Regions from separate parts of the Pseudomonas oryzicola genome, predicted to be linked through region 1. Evidence: riboswitches for the same ligand, from Rfam matches in the RefSeq annotation. Region 1 holds a riboswitch; each other region holds the start of a gene.

Region 1 (4,205 bases):
GGCAGTAGATAAAGCCAGCGGGGGTGTTCCAAACCGCTGGCGAACGCTTTCACCTGAGTGCCTGGTGCTGCTTGAGGCTTGACATCGTTGGGCCATCCCACTGCTGGGGCGATGTTTACGGTTGGCAGGATCGTCTTGGTTGGAGCAGGCAGTTGAGGGGTAGGGCCACTGCCATCGTGTACATCCAACAGAGCGGTTTCGCCGCAGGCGGTCAGGCTGGCGACGAACAGCCAAGGCATCAGGTGTTTCATGGACGGCAATCCTCCGGAGAAGGCCTATGGAACTGAGAAATCGGCGAAGTGCCTCGGGTTCCGGCAGCCATTCAACTAATGCTGCTGCTTGTGCTTTTAAGCGCGCGATAGTTCAAGCGCCGCCGAATGCGACTTCAGGAGGCCGAGCGAAGGGCTCCTGAAGTCGCGAAGATCAAGATCAGGAGCAAGAGGTTACCGGACGCAGCTCCACTCCCTGCGTTGGGCCGAATGCTGCTTTCCGGCTGAGATCAGTACAGATCAAACCTGCTTGATCAGCAGCGCTACACCCGGAAAATACTGCCCCAGATCGTTATGCAGCTTGCGCAAGGCATACGGGAAGTACCAGGCAATCGCGCAAGCGGTGTGTTTCTGCACGTCGTCGACCAAGTCCTGCAGTTCCTCCGGGCTGGCATGCTGGCCAGCCTTCCATGGGCTGACGAAGAGCGCCCCAGCCCTCAACTGACTGGGGCCGGCTACCTGGTGGGCAACAGCGGCGGTCTGCTGCAGGGGCCCCGCCATGTCCAGCCGGGCAATTTTTGGCCAGCGCTGGCTGACACTGAGGTACAACGCTTCGTCGGCACTGCGGATCAACAGGTCGCAGCGCCCTTCGAATTCCCCTTCATCACGTTGCTTCTTCCCCGCAAACTGCTGCAGCGCCGCCAGCTCGGCCTGCCAAGCCGCCGCGGCCAACAACCCGGCATTGGCCGCGGCGCCATGCCAGTGCGGCGCTTCGGCATCACCGGCAAACTGGTTGAAACGGTCAATGCAGTCAACCCAGCGCTCCAGCACAGGGCTTAGAAACTCAAGGCGCGGGTTTCTGATGATCTGGCCTCGCATGCGGCACTCTCCTGTTGTTGTTTTGATCGCATTTGGCTACAAATGATGGCTATCTGATATCACTGTGTGCAGTACAGCACAACTCGATGAATTGGCCATTACCCGGGCGGTACCTGTTCGCCTGCAAAGCAGCCCGCTTCGATTGACGCTCCTGATGCAACCCACTAACCTTCGCGCGTGTTTCAGGTGTCCTGCCAGCGCTGTCTGGGCAGGGTGAAACTGGGAAGCCGGTGAGCGCCAGCCAGGTGCGAGTCCGGCGCTGCCCCCGCAACGGTAGGTGAGACGCGGCCGCGCAGGGCCACTGGGTGCCAGCACCCGGGAAGGCGCGCAGGCCCGGGCCGAGGCCCGCTCACAAGCCCGGAGACCGGCCTGATACTGCCAACGGCATCACGGAGGGTGATGCGCGGTGCACCGTGGCTGACGGCCATGGCCCCTGCGCGTTCTCCGTTTGCCCGCCTATTACCTGTCGCCGCGCGTTGCCGTGGCGCCAGCCAGCGGAGAACCCTGATGAGCGAGTCCACCGAACGCGACGAACGCCACCTGGCGCGCATGCAGCGCAAGAAAGCGATCATCGACGAACGTATCGCCAATTCCCCCAACGAATGCGGCCTGCTGCTGGTGCTGACCGGCAATGGCAAGGGCAAGAGCAGCTCGGCCTTTGGCATGCTCGCACGCGCCCTGGGCCATGGCATGCAATGCGGTGTGGTGCAGTTCATCAAGGGCCGCAACAGTACCGGCGAAGAGCTGTTCTTCCGTCGCTTTCCGGAGCAGGTGCGCTACCACGTGATGGGCGAGGGCTTTACCTGGGAAACCCAGGATCGCCAGCGCGACATTGCCGCCGCAGAAGCGGCCTGGGCCGTGTCGCGCCAGTTGCTGCAGGACCCGGGCGTACAGTTCGTGGTGCTGGATGAACTGAACATTGCCCTCAAGCATGGCTACCTCGACCTCGACCAGGTGCTGGCCGACATCCAGGCGCGCCCGCCGATGCAGCATGTGATCGTCACTGGCCGCGCCGCCAAACCGGAAATGATCGAACTGGCCGACACCGTGACCGAGATGGGCATGCTCAAGCATGCGTTCCAGGCCGGGATCCGCGCGCAGAAGGGCGTCGAACTGTGAGCCAGCCCCGTCATTGCCCTGCCGTACTGATCGCGGCACCGGCCTCCGGCCAGGGCAAGACCACCGTCACCGCTGCCCTGGCCCGCCTGCACCGCAACCTCGGGCGCAAGGTACGGGTGTTCAAGTGCGGGCCCGATTTCCTCGACCCGATGATCCTCGAACGGGCCAGTGGTGCGCCGGTCTACCAGCTGGATCTGTGGATGATCGGTGCCGAGGAAAGTCGCCGTTTGTTGTGGGAGGCGGCTGCCGAGGCCGACCTGATCCTGATCGAAGGGGTGATGGGGCTGTTCGATGGTACCCCGTCCAGCGCCGACCTGGCCCGTCACTTCGGTGTGCCGGTGCTGGCGGTAATCGATGGCACGGCCATGGCCCAGACCTTCGGCGCCCTGGCCCTGGGCCTGGCTCGTTACCAGGCTGACCTGCCATTCGCCGGCGTGCTGGCCAACCGGGTAGGCAGCCTGCGCCACGCCCAATTGCTGGAAGGTAGCCTGACCGAAGGCCTGCGCTGGTATGGCGGGTTGTCCCGTGAGCGCGGCATCGAACTGCCCAGCCGCCACCTGGGGCTGGTCCAGGCCAGTGAACTGGATGACCTGGATGCCCGCCTCGACGCCGCTGCCGAAGCACTCGGCGCTAGCTGCGACGCTGCCTTGCCACCGCCGGTTGCGTTCGCCGAACCCGTGCCATACGCCTGCACCGCCTCGCTGGCTGGGGTGCGTATCGGCGTGGCGCGGGACGAAGCCTTTGCCTTCATCTATGGCGCCAATCTCGATTTGCTGCGCAACCTCGGTGCCCAACTCGAGTTCTTCTCGCCGTTGCATGATCGTGAACTGCCGACGGTGGACAGCCTGTACCTGCCGGGTGGTTATCCCGAGCTGCACCACCACGCCCTTGCCGCCAATGCGCTGATGAACGCGGCGATCCGGGCTCATCACGCCCAGGGCAAACCGTTGCTGGCCGAGTGCGGCGGCATGCTGTACCTGCTCGATGCCCTGACCGATGTGGCTGGCGAGCGTGCCGAGTTGCTCGGCCTGCTGCCCGGCGAAGCGACCATGCAGAAGCGCCTGGCTGCCCTGGCGCTGCAGGCGGTGGAACTACCCGAAGGCACCTTGCGCGGGCATACCTATCACCATTCGCTGACCCGTACGGCGCTGGAGCCGATCGCCCGTGGCCTGAGCCCCAACGGTGGGCGTGGCAACGAAGCGGTATACCGCCTGGGGCGGCTGACGGCTTCCTATGTGCACTTCTACTTCCCCTCCAACCCTGGCGCGGTGGTGGCGCTGTTGCGACCATGAATGAACATGCATACAGCGACGCCGAGCGCGCCGCGATCTACCGCGCCATCGGCGAGCGCCGTGACATGCGCCATTTCGCCGGTGGCGAGGTAGCCCCGGAGCTGCTCGGGCGCCTGCTGGCAGCTGCGCACCAGGCGCCCAGCGTAGGCCTGATGCAACCCTGGCGATTCATCCGGATCAGCCGGCGTGACCTGCGCGCGAATATCCAGGCGCTGGTAGAGGACGAACGGGTTCGGACTGCCGAGGCTCTTGGCGAACGCTCCGACGCCTTCATGAAGCTGAAGGTGGAAGGCATCAACGACTGCGCCGAAGTGCTGGTGGCGGCGCTGATGGACAACCGCGAACCGCACATCTTCGGCCGCCGTACCCTGCCGGAAATGGACCTGGCCTCGCTGGCCTGCGCTATCCAGAACTTGTGGCTGGCGGCCCGTGGCGAAGGGCTGGGTATGGGCTGGGTGTCGTTGTTCGACCCACAGGCGTTGGCTGCGCTGCTAGGCATGCCGGCCGGGGCCAAGCCGGTCGCGGTGCTGTGCCTGGGCCCGGTGGCCGAGTTTTACCCGGCACCGATGCTGGTGCTGGAAAACTGGGCTGAGGAACGGCCCTTGAGCGAAATGCTGTACGAAAACCAATGGGGAGAGCGCCAATGAGCGTGGCCTTGCTGACCGTGGCCGGGGTGGCCCTGGATGCCTTGCTGGGCGAACCGCAG
Region 2 (4,205 bases), on a different contig from region 1:
GTTCGGGGCTGGACAGGGCAAAGCCGGTGGTGTTGACCAGCACTTCGGCACCCACCTCGTCCAGCCAGGCTTCGACCTGCTCCAGGCAGGCGCTTTCCTTGAGGCTGGCCACGGCGATCGGCAACGGGTTGAGCCCGGCGGCCTGCAGGCGCTGGCAGAACACATCGATGAACGCGGTGTTGGCCGCCTGCAGGTGCGAGCGGTAGAACAGCAGTGGCGCCACCGGCTGTTCGGGATGCCACTGCGGGTACCAGTCCTCCAGCGTGGCGCTGCCCTTGGCCGGGTGATACACGGCGGTGCGCGGCAAAGGCTGCGGCTCGTCCCAGGCATAGTCGCGGCCCAGCCACTGGCTGGCCAGGCAGTTGAACAGGTTGATGGCATTGGCCTTGCCGCCCTGGCGCAAGTAGTGCCAGAGGCGCTCGGCCTGCTCGCCGCTGACACTGCCCAGGCTGGTCAGCTCCGGGTCCGGGCGGTCGTCGCCCGGCACCAGGATCAGTTGCACGCCACGGCCGGCCAGTTCGACCAGTTGCTCGACGCCATAGCGCCAGTAACCGACGCCACCGTGCAGCGACACCAGGATGACCTTGGCATGGCGCAGTACCTGGTCGACGTACAGGTCGACCGAGGCATGGTTCTGTACCTGCATCGGGTTGGCCAGGCGCAGGCTGGGGTAATCCTCGGGCAATTGCTCGGCAGTATCGGCGAGCAATGCCAGGTGCGAATCGCCGCTGCAGAGAATCACCAGCTCGGCGGGCGTCTGGCCGAGGTCGGCAATGCTGTCATCCGGCACGAAGCCGCCGGGCTGGGTCCGCAGCAGGTGCATGGGTCAGGCGCCCAGTGCCTGGCGCAGGCGCGCTTCCAGCTGGGCGGCGTCGAGGTCCTGGCCAATCAGCACCAGGCGGGTGATGCGCGGCTCGTCGGCGCGCCAGGCGCGGTCGAAGTGCTTGTCGAAACGGGTACCCACGCCTTGCACCAGCAGGCGCATCGGTTTGCCCGGGATGGCAGCGAAGCCTTTGGCGCGCAGGATGCCGAACTCCACCACCAGCTGGGTCAGGGCATCGAGCAGCAGGCTTTCGTCGGCTTCGGGCAGGTCGATTGAGATGGAGTCGAAGGCGTCGTGGTCATGATCGTCATGGTCATCACCGTCATGGTGGGAATCATGGTGGGTACGGCGGCCATCGATGTGCGCCTCGGACTCGGCGCCCACACCCAGCAGCACCTCCAGCGGCAGCTTGCCGCTGCTGGCCTCGACAACCTTGACCGCCGGAGGCAGTTCTTCGGCCACCTCGGTGCGGACCTTGGCCAGGCCTTCGGCGTCGATCAGGTCGGCCTTGTTCAGCACCACCAGGTCGGCGCTGGCCAACTGGTCGGCGAACAGTTCGTGCAGTGGCGACTCGTGGTCCAGGTTGGGGTCGAGCTTGCGCTGGGCATCGACCTGGTCCGGGTAGGCGGCGAAGGTGCCGGCGGCCACCGCAGGGCTGTCGACCACAGTGATCACCGCGTCGACTGTGCAAGCATTGCGGATTTCCGGCCACTGGAAGGCTTGCACCAGCGGTTTGGGCAGCGCCAGGCCGCTGGTTTCGATGAGGATATGGTCCAGGTCGCCACGGCGTGCCACCAACTCGCGCATCACCGGGAAGAACTCTTCCTGCACGGTACAGCACAGGCAGCCGTTGGCCAGTTCGTAGACCCGACCGCTGGCTTCTTCCTCGGTGCAACCGATGCTGCACTGCTTGAGGATTTCACCGTCGATGCCCAGTTCGCCGAACTCGTTGACGATTACCGCGATGCGGCGGCCCTGGGCGTTGTCGAGCATGTGGCGCAGCAAGGTGGTCTTGCCCGAGCCGAGGAAGCCGGTGACGATGGTGACGGGGAGCTTGGCCAGTGTTTTCATGTCGCGGTGCCCTTGGCAGAATGGCGCGGGCATGCAGGACGACAGCCCGCAGGCCAGGCCGGCCGGGCTTGTTCGCCACCGGATCACCCCGCCCGGTTGAAAGTCGAAAACGTGACGAGGCAGGTCTCCTGGCTCGCACCGTTCCAGCTGCTCGCCAATGCGGCAGGCTGGCAGGATGACGCCTTCCCGCGCGCTGGCGCAGTGGCTGTGTCGATCCGTTGTCGGTGCTTACAGTTGCGGGGGCAGCCGCGGCTTGTACCGCGTTCCCGTCTTAGCTTCGGCCTCGCCGAAGAACCTCGAAGTGGCAAGGCTACGCAGTGGTTGGCGGGTGGTCAACCATTGCCGCTGGGGCTTGCCTCGATATGTTCAGCGCCGGGAGACCGGGCGCTGAAGGACCTCCGGTCAGCAGGGAGTTTCGTGACTGGCCGTTCCCGATCTGCCGCGGATGTATTATGGTGGCGTGGTGCGCATATAACAGCAGCCCGAGTGATTGGGCACTTGCAAGACAATGAGGGTGTCATGAGCAACGAAAGCATTAATTGGGACAAGCTGGGTTTCGACTACATCAAGACCGACAAACGCTACCTGTCCGTATGGCGCAATGGCGAGTGGGACAAAGGCACCCTGACCGAAGACAACGTGCTGCACATCAGTGAAGGCTCCACGGCCCTGCACTACGGCCAGCAATGCTTCGAAGGCCTGAAGGCCTACCGCTGCAAGGACGGCTCGATCAACCTGTTCCGCCCGGACCAGAACGCCGCGCGCATGCAACGCAGCTGCGCCCGCCTGTTGATGCCGCAGGTGCCGACCGATGTGTTCATCGAGGCGTGCAAGCAAGTGGTCAAGGCCAACGAGAAGTTCGTCCCGCCACACGGCAAAGGCGCCCTCTACCTGCGCCCGTTCGTGATCGGCACCGGTGACAATATTGGCGTGCGCACCGCCCCCGAGTTCATCTTCTCGATCTTCGCCATCCCGGTGGGCTCGTACTTCAAGGGCGGCATGAAGCCGCACAACTTCCAGATTTCCAGCTTCGACCGCGCGGCCCCGCAAGGCACTGGCGCGGCCAAGGTCGGTGGCAACTACGCCGCCAGCCTGCAGCCGGGTGCCGAAGCGAAGAAGGCCAACTTCGCCGATGCCATCTACCTCGACCCGCTGACCCACACCAAGATCGAGGAAGTCGGTTCGGCCAACTTCTTCGGCATCACCGCCAACAACGAGTTCGTCACACCGAAATCGGCCTCGGTGCTGCCAGGCATCACCCGCCTGTCGCTGATGGAACTGGCGCAATCGCGCCTGGGCCTGACCGTGATCGAAGGCGATGTCGAAATCAACAAGCTGGACCGTTTCGTCGAAGCCGGCGCCTGCGGTACTGCTGCGGTGATTACCCCGATCGGCGGCATCGAGTACAACGGCAAGCTGCACGTGTTCCATGACCTGGAAAAGGTCGGCCCGGTTACCCAGAAGCTCTACAACGAGCTGACCGGCATCCAGAGCGGTGATATCGAAGCACCGGCAGGCTGGATCGTCAAAGTCGCCTGAAGCGCCTCGGCGGTTTGAACAATGAGGCATGCCAGCAATGGCATGCCTCATTTTTTTTGCATTCAAGGGCGTTAAACCGAAGATTCCTACAACGTTTTAGGAAGCCCATTGCTCCCCGGCGAAGGCGTTCCTCGCTAGTGTTCTGGCCATTGCGTCAGATCACTGGAAAGGAACTCCTCATGAGCATCAGCAAGACCATCCACATCGCCATTTTATCTGGGTCTTGAGCGATCTCCCTTGGATGATCAACCATACGGACCCAACAATTCTTGAGAGTGTCCTCCTGCTAGTGTTCATGTACGCATTGTACTCATGAGCATCATTATCCTGTTCCGTGCTGATCTTGCCCCACCCAGGGATCTCCCCATCCGTTTCAACCGAGCCCGCCAGAAAATCTACGCCTACAACTTCAAACACCAATGGTGGAATCCGTTCGACAAAGGCAAGGTCGTTCCGGTCAGTTACGACTGGTCGCAAGTACGCGCCGAGCGCTGGTCCCAGGCCAGTCCCCTGCCAAATGGGGTCATTTTCAAATGGGGTGTCACACTTTCCATCGTCGCGCCCGGCACAAACAATGTGATCGACCGTTTCCCTCTGGTGACGATGGGCGCCGACCAGTACGCCTGGGCCTATATCTGCACGTACATGCAGAAAGGCCCGTCCGCCTTGCCGCTTCCCGGCGAACCCAAGGACCACAACGATCTGCTGTGGTGTGAAATCGCATTGCGCCTGGCCCCCAAGGTTACCTGGCCAGCCGGCATGGACCTGGAAT
Region 3 (4,205 bases), on a different contig from region 1:
GATCTGGTAATCGATGCCCAACGCCTGCAGGTGGCGGATCTGTTCGCCAATGGCGCCGTACAGGCTGGGGTCGCCGCTATGTACCCGGGCCACGTCATGGCCTCGCTCATGCGCGCTGCGCATGGCGGCGATGATCTGCTCCAGGTGCAGTTCGGCACTGTTGATCACGGTCTCGGCCTGATGGCCCGCGAGCACCGCGGCAGGGACCAGCGAGCCGGCATAGATGATCACCGGGCACTGGCGGATCAGCCGTTGCCCCTTGACTGTGATCAGTTCCGGGTCGCCAGGGCCGGCACCGATGAAATAGACCGTCATGGAAAGTCCTTGCAGAAAAGTTGCGGTGAAACCTTCAACAGGCCAGGGCGAGGGTCGCCGGGCCCAGTACCTGACGCGTCAGCAGCAACCTGGCGGTGCCACGTCGCTGGGTGGCCAACGCCAGTGCTGAGCTTTCTGCCACGCCCCAGCAGCCGCTGTGGGCATGCGCTGTGGCAGAGCGGTGGCTGAGCTGCGCCTGGTAGGCTTGTAGCTGCGCGGTAGGGTACAGCACCAGGGGCACGGCGAGGCGTTCGGCCAGCTGTTGCAGGCCAGGTTCGTCGGCCTTCAGGCTGATACTGGCGATACCATGCAGGTCGGCCAACGCCAGGCGCTGATTGCTCAGGGCCTGGTGCAGCAACGCTTCCAATGCCTCCGCCGGGCAACCCCGGCGGCAGCCGAAGCCGGCATAGAAGGCCGTCATCAGGCCTGTTTGGCGCGGCGGAACAGCCAGGCGCTGAGCAGGCCCAGGGCCAGCCAGAAGGCGGCGTTGGTCAGCCACGAGGCAAGCTTGAACTGGCCTTCCAGCGCCTCGGGGGCCAGGCTTTCATGCACCTCGGGTTGTGGCGCGCCAATCACATGCGGGACCACCAGCAGGGCGGCGCCCAGCACTTTCAACAGCCAGTGGCGGGCGAACACCAGCAAGGCCAGGCCCAGGGCGGTAGCGCTGGCCGTGCCAATCCACCAGGCCTGGCGTTGCTCCAGGTCGGCGGCAGCGGTGCCTGGCAATTCCGGCGGCAGGCCCAGTGTCGGGGCCAGGCAGAACACGGCAAAGCCGGCCAGGCCCCACAACGCACCGATGCTGACGCGCCGCGGTTCGCGCAGGCTGTACAAGGCGCTCAGGATCAGGGCGAAACCGACTGCGACCACCAGGTTGCCGCCGGTGGTCGACAGCACACGCTGCCAGCCGTCTTCCGGCGACCAGGCTTCAGCGTTGTGCTCATGGGCAGGCACTTCGCCGTCATGTTCGTGGTGGGTGGCGGGCGCCGACGACTCGTAGGTTTCCGCTTCAAGAATCAGCGGAGCGACCCAGAAGCTTTGCAGCAGGGTCAGCAGCAAGGCTGCCAGCAGCCCGCTGAAGCCCGCGACACGGGCAATGCGCATGATCATCAGGGGTACTCAGTGGCAGGGGAAGGCGGCGCTGTGGCGGGTGTCGTGGGCAGCGTTGTGCACGGCCTCGATGTGCGAGAAACCGGCGAAATACACCAGGCACAGGCCCAGCAGGCTGGCGCCGACGGCGATCACGACGCGCTGGCTGAGGGTGACGGGGGTGGTAAGGCTGTGTTGCTTGGCGCTGATGACGGGCATGACGCGTTCCTCTGCTGTTTGGGGCAATGGGCAAGCGCGGCAGCCCCGGGCGTGACGGCCCAGGGGGATGCAACAGCGCCCGCCCACCGCGGGGTGTTCATGAACGCCAGGCCGGTCTCCGGGCTTGCGAGGAGGAGTCGGGCTCCTGGAAAGCATCACCTTCCCATGCCCGACTACAGGGCACAGTGGTCTTGACGCTTCGCTCGCTTACCGTTGCGGGGGCAGCACCGGCTTTGCCCGGCCCTGCTGGAGAGCCATGACGCACCGGTTTCCCGTTTCACCCCCAAGGGGGCACCTGAACGCGAGGTGTAAGAAGAGCATGGGGCGGGCCTGGCGTCAATTGCCAGATGCCTCTGGGGCAGTGCATTGGCTGGCGCCGGGCATGCGCTGCGAAGGGCTGCGCGGCAGCCGCGGCAATGCGCGAATGGCCTGATCAACCGCGCGCAAATGCCGCCAGCTTTTCGCCATCCAGTCGATAGCGTACCCACTCATCCTGGGCCTCGGCCCCCAGCGATTGGTAGAACCCGATCGCCGGCTCGTTCCAGTCCAGTACGCTCCATTCAAGCCGTCCGCACTGGTTGGCCAGCGCTTCGCGGGCAATGTGTCGCAGCAGTTGCCGCCCGGCACCGTCGCCGCGTTGTTCAGGGGTCACGTACAGGTCCTCGAGATAGATGCCGTTGCGCCCCAACCAGGTTGAATAGCTGTAGAAATACACGGCAAAGCCGATCGCCCGGCCATTGCGCTCGCAGATCAGGCTGTGCACCGTGCTGCCTTCGCCGAACAGGCTGTGCTCGATATCGGCAACGCTGGCGATCACCTCGTGGCGGGCGCGTTCGTATTCGGCCAGTTCGGTGATGAAGGCCAGGATCTGCTCGGCATCGGAGCGTACGGCAGGGCGAATGGTGACGGTCATGGCGACGGCTTCCTTGGGCTCGTGATGTCGGTACAGTAATGTGTATCTACGTAATTTGTCGAAACTGTACCAGTCGCGGAGAAGGCAACTTCGCTAGTGTGGCAGCACCCATGAAGAAAATGGAATGCCCGCCATGCTTGCCTCTGCCGACCTGCTGACTGCCTTTGTGCTATTTGCCTTCGTATCCTCGATCACGCCAGGCCCCAACAACACCATGCTGCTGGCGTCGGGGGTGAACTTCGGTGTGCGCCGCTCGATTCCGCACGCCATGGGCATCAGTGTCGGTTTCATGGTGTTGGTGCTGGCTGTCGGCCTGGGCCTGGGCGAGGTGTTCAAGGCTTGGCCGACGCTGTACACGGTACTGCGCTATGCCGGCGCCGCCTACCTGCTGTACCTGGCCTGGAAGATCGCTACCTCCGGGCCGGTCGGCACGGCCTCGTCCAGCGCCCGTAAACCGTTGGGCTTCTGGGGGGCTGCGGCATTTCAATGGGTCAACCCAAAGGCCTGGGTGATGGCGGTGGGGGCCATTACTACCTATACACCGACGCAGGGCTACGTGGCCAACGTGATCGTCATTGCGGCCTTGTTCGCCTTGGTCAACCTGCCCAGCGTAGGGGTCTGGGTGATGTTTGGCAGCGCCCTGCGCAAGCTGTTGCAGAACCCGCGCTGGCTGATGCTGTTCAATGTCCTGATGGCCTTGCTGCTGGTGATTTCACTGTACCCATTGCTGTTTGTAGAATCGGCGTTTTCCTGACCCCGCGAGTACAGCAAGCCGATGCAGTTGGTTCCCTGGTCCCATGAATGCGCCGAAGGTTTCACCCTGCGTGGCTGGCGGACCCCAGCCAGTGGCAGGCCGTTGCTGCATTTTTTGCACGGCAACGGCTTTTGCTGCCTGGCCTATCAGCCACTGCTGATGCGTTTGAGCGAGCATTTCGACCTGTGGCTCAGCGATGTCCAGGGCCATGGCGACAGCGACCATGGCGGGGTATTTCGAGGTTGGAATCGTACCGCTGCGCTGGCTGTGGACGCTTTCGCCGCCGGGCGTGGCGAGTATGGCGACGTACCGCGATTTGCCGTGGGGCACAGCTTCGGGGGCGTGCTCACGGGGCTGATCCTGGCCAATGAGCCGCAACTGTTCAACCGCGCCGTGCTGCTTGATCCGGTATTGTTCAGTCGGCGCATGCTCGGGGTAATGGGCGCGGCCGCATTGCTTGGCCTGCACCGGCGCCACGCCCTCGCACGCAAGGCCGCCGGCCGCCGCAGCCACTGGCCTGATCGAGAGGCAGCGCTGGCTTCGCTGCAAGGCCGCGGTATTTTCAAGGGGTGGACCGATGCAGCGCTGCAAGCGTATGTCGAGCATGCCATCGGTGATTGCGGTGAGGCGGTGGTACTCAAGTGCCGACCCAGCCGCGAAGTGGAAATATTCAGTTCGTTCCCCCGACGCCTTTGGGCCAGCCTGACGGCGATCCGCACACCCACGCAGGTGTTGTATGGCGAGCACACGTATCCCTTCGTGCCGCATTCGGTCCAGCGCCTGGCCGCGCTCAATCCTCTGGTGACCGGCAGGCAGGTTGCCGGTGGGCACTGCTTCATGCAGGAATATCCCGAGGCTTGTGCCGATGCCGTGCGGGCCTTCCTGCTGCAGCAGCCGGCGGGGTAGTTTTCCAGGCAG
Region 4 (4,205 bases), on a different contig from region 1:
AGCGCATGGGGGATCACCAGCCCGACGAAACCGATGGCGCCGACGATCGACACCATGACGGCGGTGACCAGCGCCGCGCAGCTGATCAGCAGCAACTGGGTACGCCGCACCGGTATGCCCAGCGATGCCGCCGAGTCGGCACCGAAGGTGAACGCATCCAGCGTGCGGCGGTGCCACAGGCACACCAGCAAGCCGAACACCGCCACCGGCACGGCCAGCCACACCGAAGGCCAGCGTACGCCACTGAGGTTGCCCAGTAGCCAGAACAGGATGCCGCGCGCCTGCTCGGCAGTGGCCGACATGGTAATGAGCAATGCGGTGAGGGCATTGAACAGTTGCGAACCGGCGATACCAGCAAGGATCACCTGGGCGTTGTTGCTGCCGCTGCCGGCCGCGCGAGCCAGTACCAGCACCAGGGCGAATGCCGCCAGGGCACCGGCGAAGGCTCCGCCGGACATGCTCAACGCCAGGCTGCCGAAGCCCAGCAGGCCGACCAGTACTGCACCGGTCGAGGCGCCGGCAGACAACCCCAGCAGGTAAGGTTCGGCCAACGGGTTGCGCAACAGCGCCTGGAGGACCACGCCGCAGGTGGCCAGGCCGGCGCCGCAGGCTGCGGCAACCAGGGTGCGGGTCAGGCGGTAGTTCCAGACGATCCCGGCATCGATCGGATCGACCGGGTAACCGGCCTGCCACAGCTGGTTGGCCAGAACCTGGGCGACCACACCAGGCGCCAGGTTGCTCTCGCCGATGGCGGTACCGGCGAGCACGGCCACCAGCAATGCCGCCAGGGCCACCGTGATGGAAAATGAGAAGCGCATTATCACTGGCTTGCGTTACCGCTGGCGAAGGCGGCCGACAAGGTCTGCAGGCCGCTGAACAGGCGAATGCCGGCCTGCATGGCATCGGCATCGAGGACGATGATGCGGTTGTGCTTCACCGCTTCCATGTGGCGGGTTACCGGGTCGCTGCGCAGGAACGCCAGCTTCTTCTGGTAGTCATCGGCAGGGTAGCGGCGGCGGTCCATGCGGGCAATGATCAGCCAGGTGGGGTTGGCCTTGGCCAGGGTTTCCCAGCCGACGGTTGGCCATTCTTCGGTGGAGGTCACCACGTTGCGCACGCCGAGGGTGCGCAGCATGAAATCGGCAACGCCCTGGCGGCCCGCTACATAGGGCGCGATGCCCAGGTCGGCGCTGGAAAACCAGAACAGCGCCGAGGTGGTGGACAAGTCCTTGCCAGCGAGCTGTGCCTTGGCGCTGTCCAGGCGGCCCTTCAGCTCGGCGTTGAGGGCGCTGCCGCGCGCCTGCACGTCGAAGATCTCGGCCAGCTGGCTGATGCTTCTGTAGATACTGTCGACCCGGAACGCCTGCAGGCGGGTGCCGTCGGCACCGACCAGGTTGTCCTTGCCTTCGCAGTCCGATGGCAGCAGGTAGGTGGGGATCTTCAACTCGTCGAACTGTTCGCGGGTGGCTACCGCGCCCTGGGCACCGACCATCCATTCGAACTGTACCGTAACCAGTTGTGGGCGCTTGCCAACCACCGCCTCGAAGCTGGGCTCGTTGTCGGCCAGGCGCGGCACCTTGGCATCCTGTACCTGGTACTCGGGCAGCACGTTGTTGAACCACAGCGAAGTGCCTGCCAGCCTGTCGCCAAGCCCCAGTGCGTAGAGCATCTCGGTGCTGGCCTGGCCAATGGTGACGGCGCGTTCCGGTGCCTGGGCGAAGGTCTGCGGCTTGCCGCAGTTATCCACGGTCAGCGGGTAATGGGTCGCTGCGGCCTGCGCCAGGCCGGCGAGGCCGAGGCCGGCGAGCAGGGTGGCGAAACGGGGCAACATGCTGGGCGATCTCCTATCGGACAGTTCTGGTGAGGAACGCGCGGACAGGCATCGCCGAGCCCCCGCGGCAGCAGCAGGGGCAACACTGATGGCCAATCCCGGACACCCCGCCGGTTGGTGAATGTAGGCCGGCAGGTCTCCTGACTGGTGCGTCATAGCCTGGCTCCGGCCTTCCCGGGCAATCACCCAGTGGCGTCGTTGGAGCAGGCTCGGCACCTACAGTTGCGGGGGCAGTTCCGTTTGGCCCGTTTGGTTGGGCCTGGGATTCCCTATTGATTCCGTGGATGGAAACCGGCGGCCGGCATGGTAGACCATCGCGCCGCCGGCTGAAAACGCTTTTCAGAAGTACTTCAGCCAGGCCATGTCGCGCCGCCGCGCCTTCAGCCGGGCGAACCAGCGCACTGGCAGGTACAGTGCAGACGCCAGCAGTACCGCGCCTAGCCACACGGCGGTGATTCCATCGAAACCGTAGTAGTCACCCTGATTGCGGCCATACAGCGCCACGCTGGCGAGGTAGAGCAGCTTCAGCACATACAGGTGCAGCAGGTAGAAGAACATCGGCGCTGCGCCGAATACTGCCAGGCCATTGATCCAGCGCGCCTGCCCGGCGCGTTCGAAGGCACGCAGCAACAGCAGGCCGCAACCCAGGGTCAACGCCAGGAACAGCAGCGACGGCGGGTACTTGGTGATGTTGAAGAAGCTCATCAGGGTTTGCGTAAGGCTAGGGTAAATGCTCCACGGTGCCTCGCCGTAGCCGTTGAACAGGCGCAGCACGACGAAGCCTAGCAGCGCTACCAGGCCGGCCAGCAGCAAGCGTTGCCGGCGCAGGCCGTTATCGCTGCTGCGGCCGAACCACGGGCCCAGGCCATAGCCCAGAACGATCACGCCGATCCACGGCAGTACCGGGTAGGAAGTGCGCAGGCGCAGGTTGTCGGAGACTTCCAGCCAGCCGCGATCATGCAGGATCGCCCAAGGTACATGCAGCGCCGATCCGACATCGAAGTGCACTGTGTCGAGCAGGTTATGCCCGGCGACCAGGATTGCACCCAGGGCGATCAGCGCGCCACGTGGCAGCCAGACCAGCAGCGACAAGGCCATCATGCTGATGCCGATGGCCCAGATCACCTGCAGGTAGATGACGCTGGGCGGCAGCTGGAAGGTCCAGGCGAAATTGACCAGGGTGAACTCCAGCACCACCAGGAACAGCCCGCGCTTGAACAGGAATGCCGAGACATCACTGCGGCCCTGGTGCTTCTCGCCGTACAGCCAGGCCGACAGGCCGGTCAGCAGGACGAACACCGGGGCGCACAGGTGGGCCAGGGTGCGGCTGAAGAACAGCGCGGGCTCGGTGCTGTCGATGGCCATCGGGTCGCTGACCTGGCGGTGCAGGAAAAAGGTTTCGCGCACGTGATCGAGAAGCATGAACAGGATCACCAGGCCGCGCAGGGCATCGATGCTCTGCAGGCGCTGGGTGAGCAGGGTGGGGGGGGCACTGGCGCTTGTCATGACGGGTCGCTGCTAGGAATGAATGTCAAATGAAACGTTATCTTATAACTAAATCGTCCCGGGTTGGTAGTGGTTTTTGCCTGCACCGGTCTCTTCGCCGGCACGCCCGTTCCCACAGGTACGGCGCCAGCCTGGCGAGCGGCCGATAGTTGTGGGGCGGGGCGTGACCGCGTGGAAGATGCGCTTAGCGCCCGCGGCGACGTGAAACCCGCGCCTCGATATTCTTGCGCCCGATCAGCAGCGGCGGTTTCTCCACCACCGGCTCATCCGCCAGCCACTTGTACATCACAAGGCAGTCCACCAGCCCCAGGCTGGCATGGCGATAGGCCCTGGGCAAACGGCCAACGGTTTCGAAGCCGAGCTTGTGCCAAAGTGCCACCGCCACCTCGTTGGTGGCGACCACCGAGTTGAACTGCAACGCCAGAAACCCCTCCTGGCGCGCCAGTTTCTGTGAGTGTTCGCACATCAAGCGCGCCACGCCCTGCCCACGGGCGCGCGCGCAGACCATGTAGCCGCAATTGCCCACGTGTGCTCCAGGCCCGGCGGCGTTGGGTTTGAGGTAGTACGAACCGAGCAATTCGCCGTCAGCCTCGGCGACCAGCGTGCGCAACGGCAGTTCCAGCCACAGCTGGCGCGCCTGCTCGAAGCTCAGCGCCGGGTCGAATGCGTAGGTTTCCCGGGCCTGGACGACAGCCTGGAAGGTGGGCCAGAAGCGTTCGAAGTCTTCGGCCGTCATGGGGCGGATGTGGATCATGCGGGTTCCTGCAAGGGCTGGGCCGCCCAGTCTGGTTGGCGCGGCGCCGTCGCGCAAGGGCGGCGACGCCGATTGCGCTCAGTCGCTGGCTTTGCCCACTGCATCCATGGCCCG

What was found. A riboswitch is a leader RNA that binds a small molecule or an ion and turns the genes downstream of it on or off. The one in region 1 is predicted to bind cobalamin.
Region 2: it holds a riboswitch for cobalamin, as region 1 does, so the genes downstream of both, cobW (cobalamin biosynthesis protein CobW) here and cobO (cob(I)yrinic acid a,c-diamide adenosyltransferase) in region 1, are expected to answer to the same signal.
Region 3: it holds a riboswitch for cobalamin, as region 1 does, so the genes downstream of both, HU760_RS13750 (CbtB domain-containing protein) here and cobO (cob(I)yrinic acid a,c-diamide adenosyltransferase) in region 1, are expected to answer to the same signal.
Region 4: it holds a riboswitch for cobalamin, as region 1 does, so the genes downstream of both, HU760_RS15465 (ABC transporter substrate-binding protein) here and cobO (cob(I)yrinic acid a,c-diamide adenosyltransferase) in region 1, are expected to answer to the same signal.

Annotation. Positions count from the first base shown of each region.
Region 1 is NZ_JABWRZ020000002.1:23,730-27,934, reverse strand. It holds gene HU760_RS18185 (PQQ-dependent sugar dehydrogenase) at 1-251, opposite strand, end outside; gene HU760_RS18180 (hypothetical protein) at 510-1,088, opposite strand; cobalamin riboswitch at 1,256-1,475, shown strand; gene cobO (cob(I)yrinic acid a,c-diamide adenosyltransferase) at 1,596-2,207, shown strand; gene HU760_RS18170 (cobyrinic acid a,c-diamide synthase CobB) at 2,204-3,499, shown strand; gene bluB (5,6-dimethylbenzimidazole synthase) at 3,496-4,146, shown strand; gene cbiB (adenosylcobinamide-phosphate synthase CbiB) at 4,143-4,205, shown strand, end outside.
Region 2 is NZ_JABWRZ020000001.1:3,059,773-3,063,977, forward strand. It holds gene cobN (cobaltochelatase subunit CobN) at 1-823, opposite strand, end outside; gene cobW (cobalamin biosynthesis protein CobW) at 827-1,894, opposite strand; cobalamin riboswitch at 1,996-2,208, opposite strand; gene HU760_RS14090 (branched-chain amino acid aminotransferase) at 2,414-3,433, shown strand; gene HU760_RS14095 (DUF6708 domain-containing protein) at 3,746-4,205, shown strand, end outside.
Region 3 is NZ_JABWRZ020000001.1:2,963,229-2,967,433, reverse strand. It holds gene cobM (precorrin-4 C(11)-methyltransferase) at 1-315, opposite strand, end outside; gene HU760_RS13760 (cobalamin biosynthesis protein) at 350-736, opposite strand; gene HU760_RS13755 (CbtA family protein) at 736-1,422, opposite strand; gene HU760_RS13750 (CbtB domain-containing protein) at 1,432-1,620, opposite strand; cobalamin riboswitch at 1,713-1,934, opposite strand; gene HU760_RS13745 (GNAT family N-acetyltransferase) at 2,054-2,533, opposite strand; gene HU760_RS13740 (LysE family translocator) at 2,658-3,287, shown strand; gene HU760_RS13735 (alpha/beta fold hydrolase) at 3,309-4,193, shown strand.
Region 4 is NZ_JABWRZ020000001.1:3,362,678-3,366,882, reverse strand. It holds gene HU760_RS15470 (FecCD family ABC transporter permease) at 1-818, opposite strand, end outside; gene HU760_RS15465 (ABC transporter substrate-binding protein) at 821-1,831, opposite strand; cobalamin riboswitch at 1,945-2,142, opposite strand; gene HU760_RS15460 (acetyltransferase domain-containing protein) at 2,171-3,337, opposite strand; gene HU760_RS15455 (GNAT family N-acetyltransferase) at 3,522-4,091, opposite strand; gene HU760_RS15450 (carboxymuconolactone decarboxylase family protein) at 4,170-4,205, opposite strand, start outside.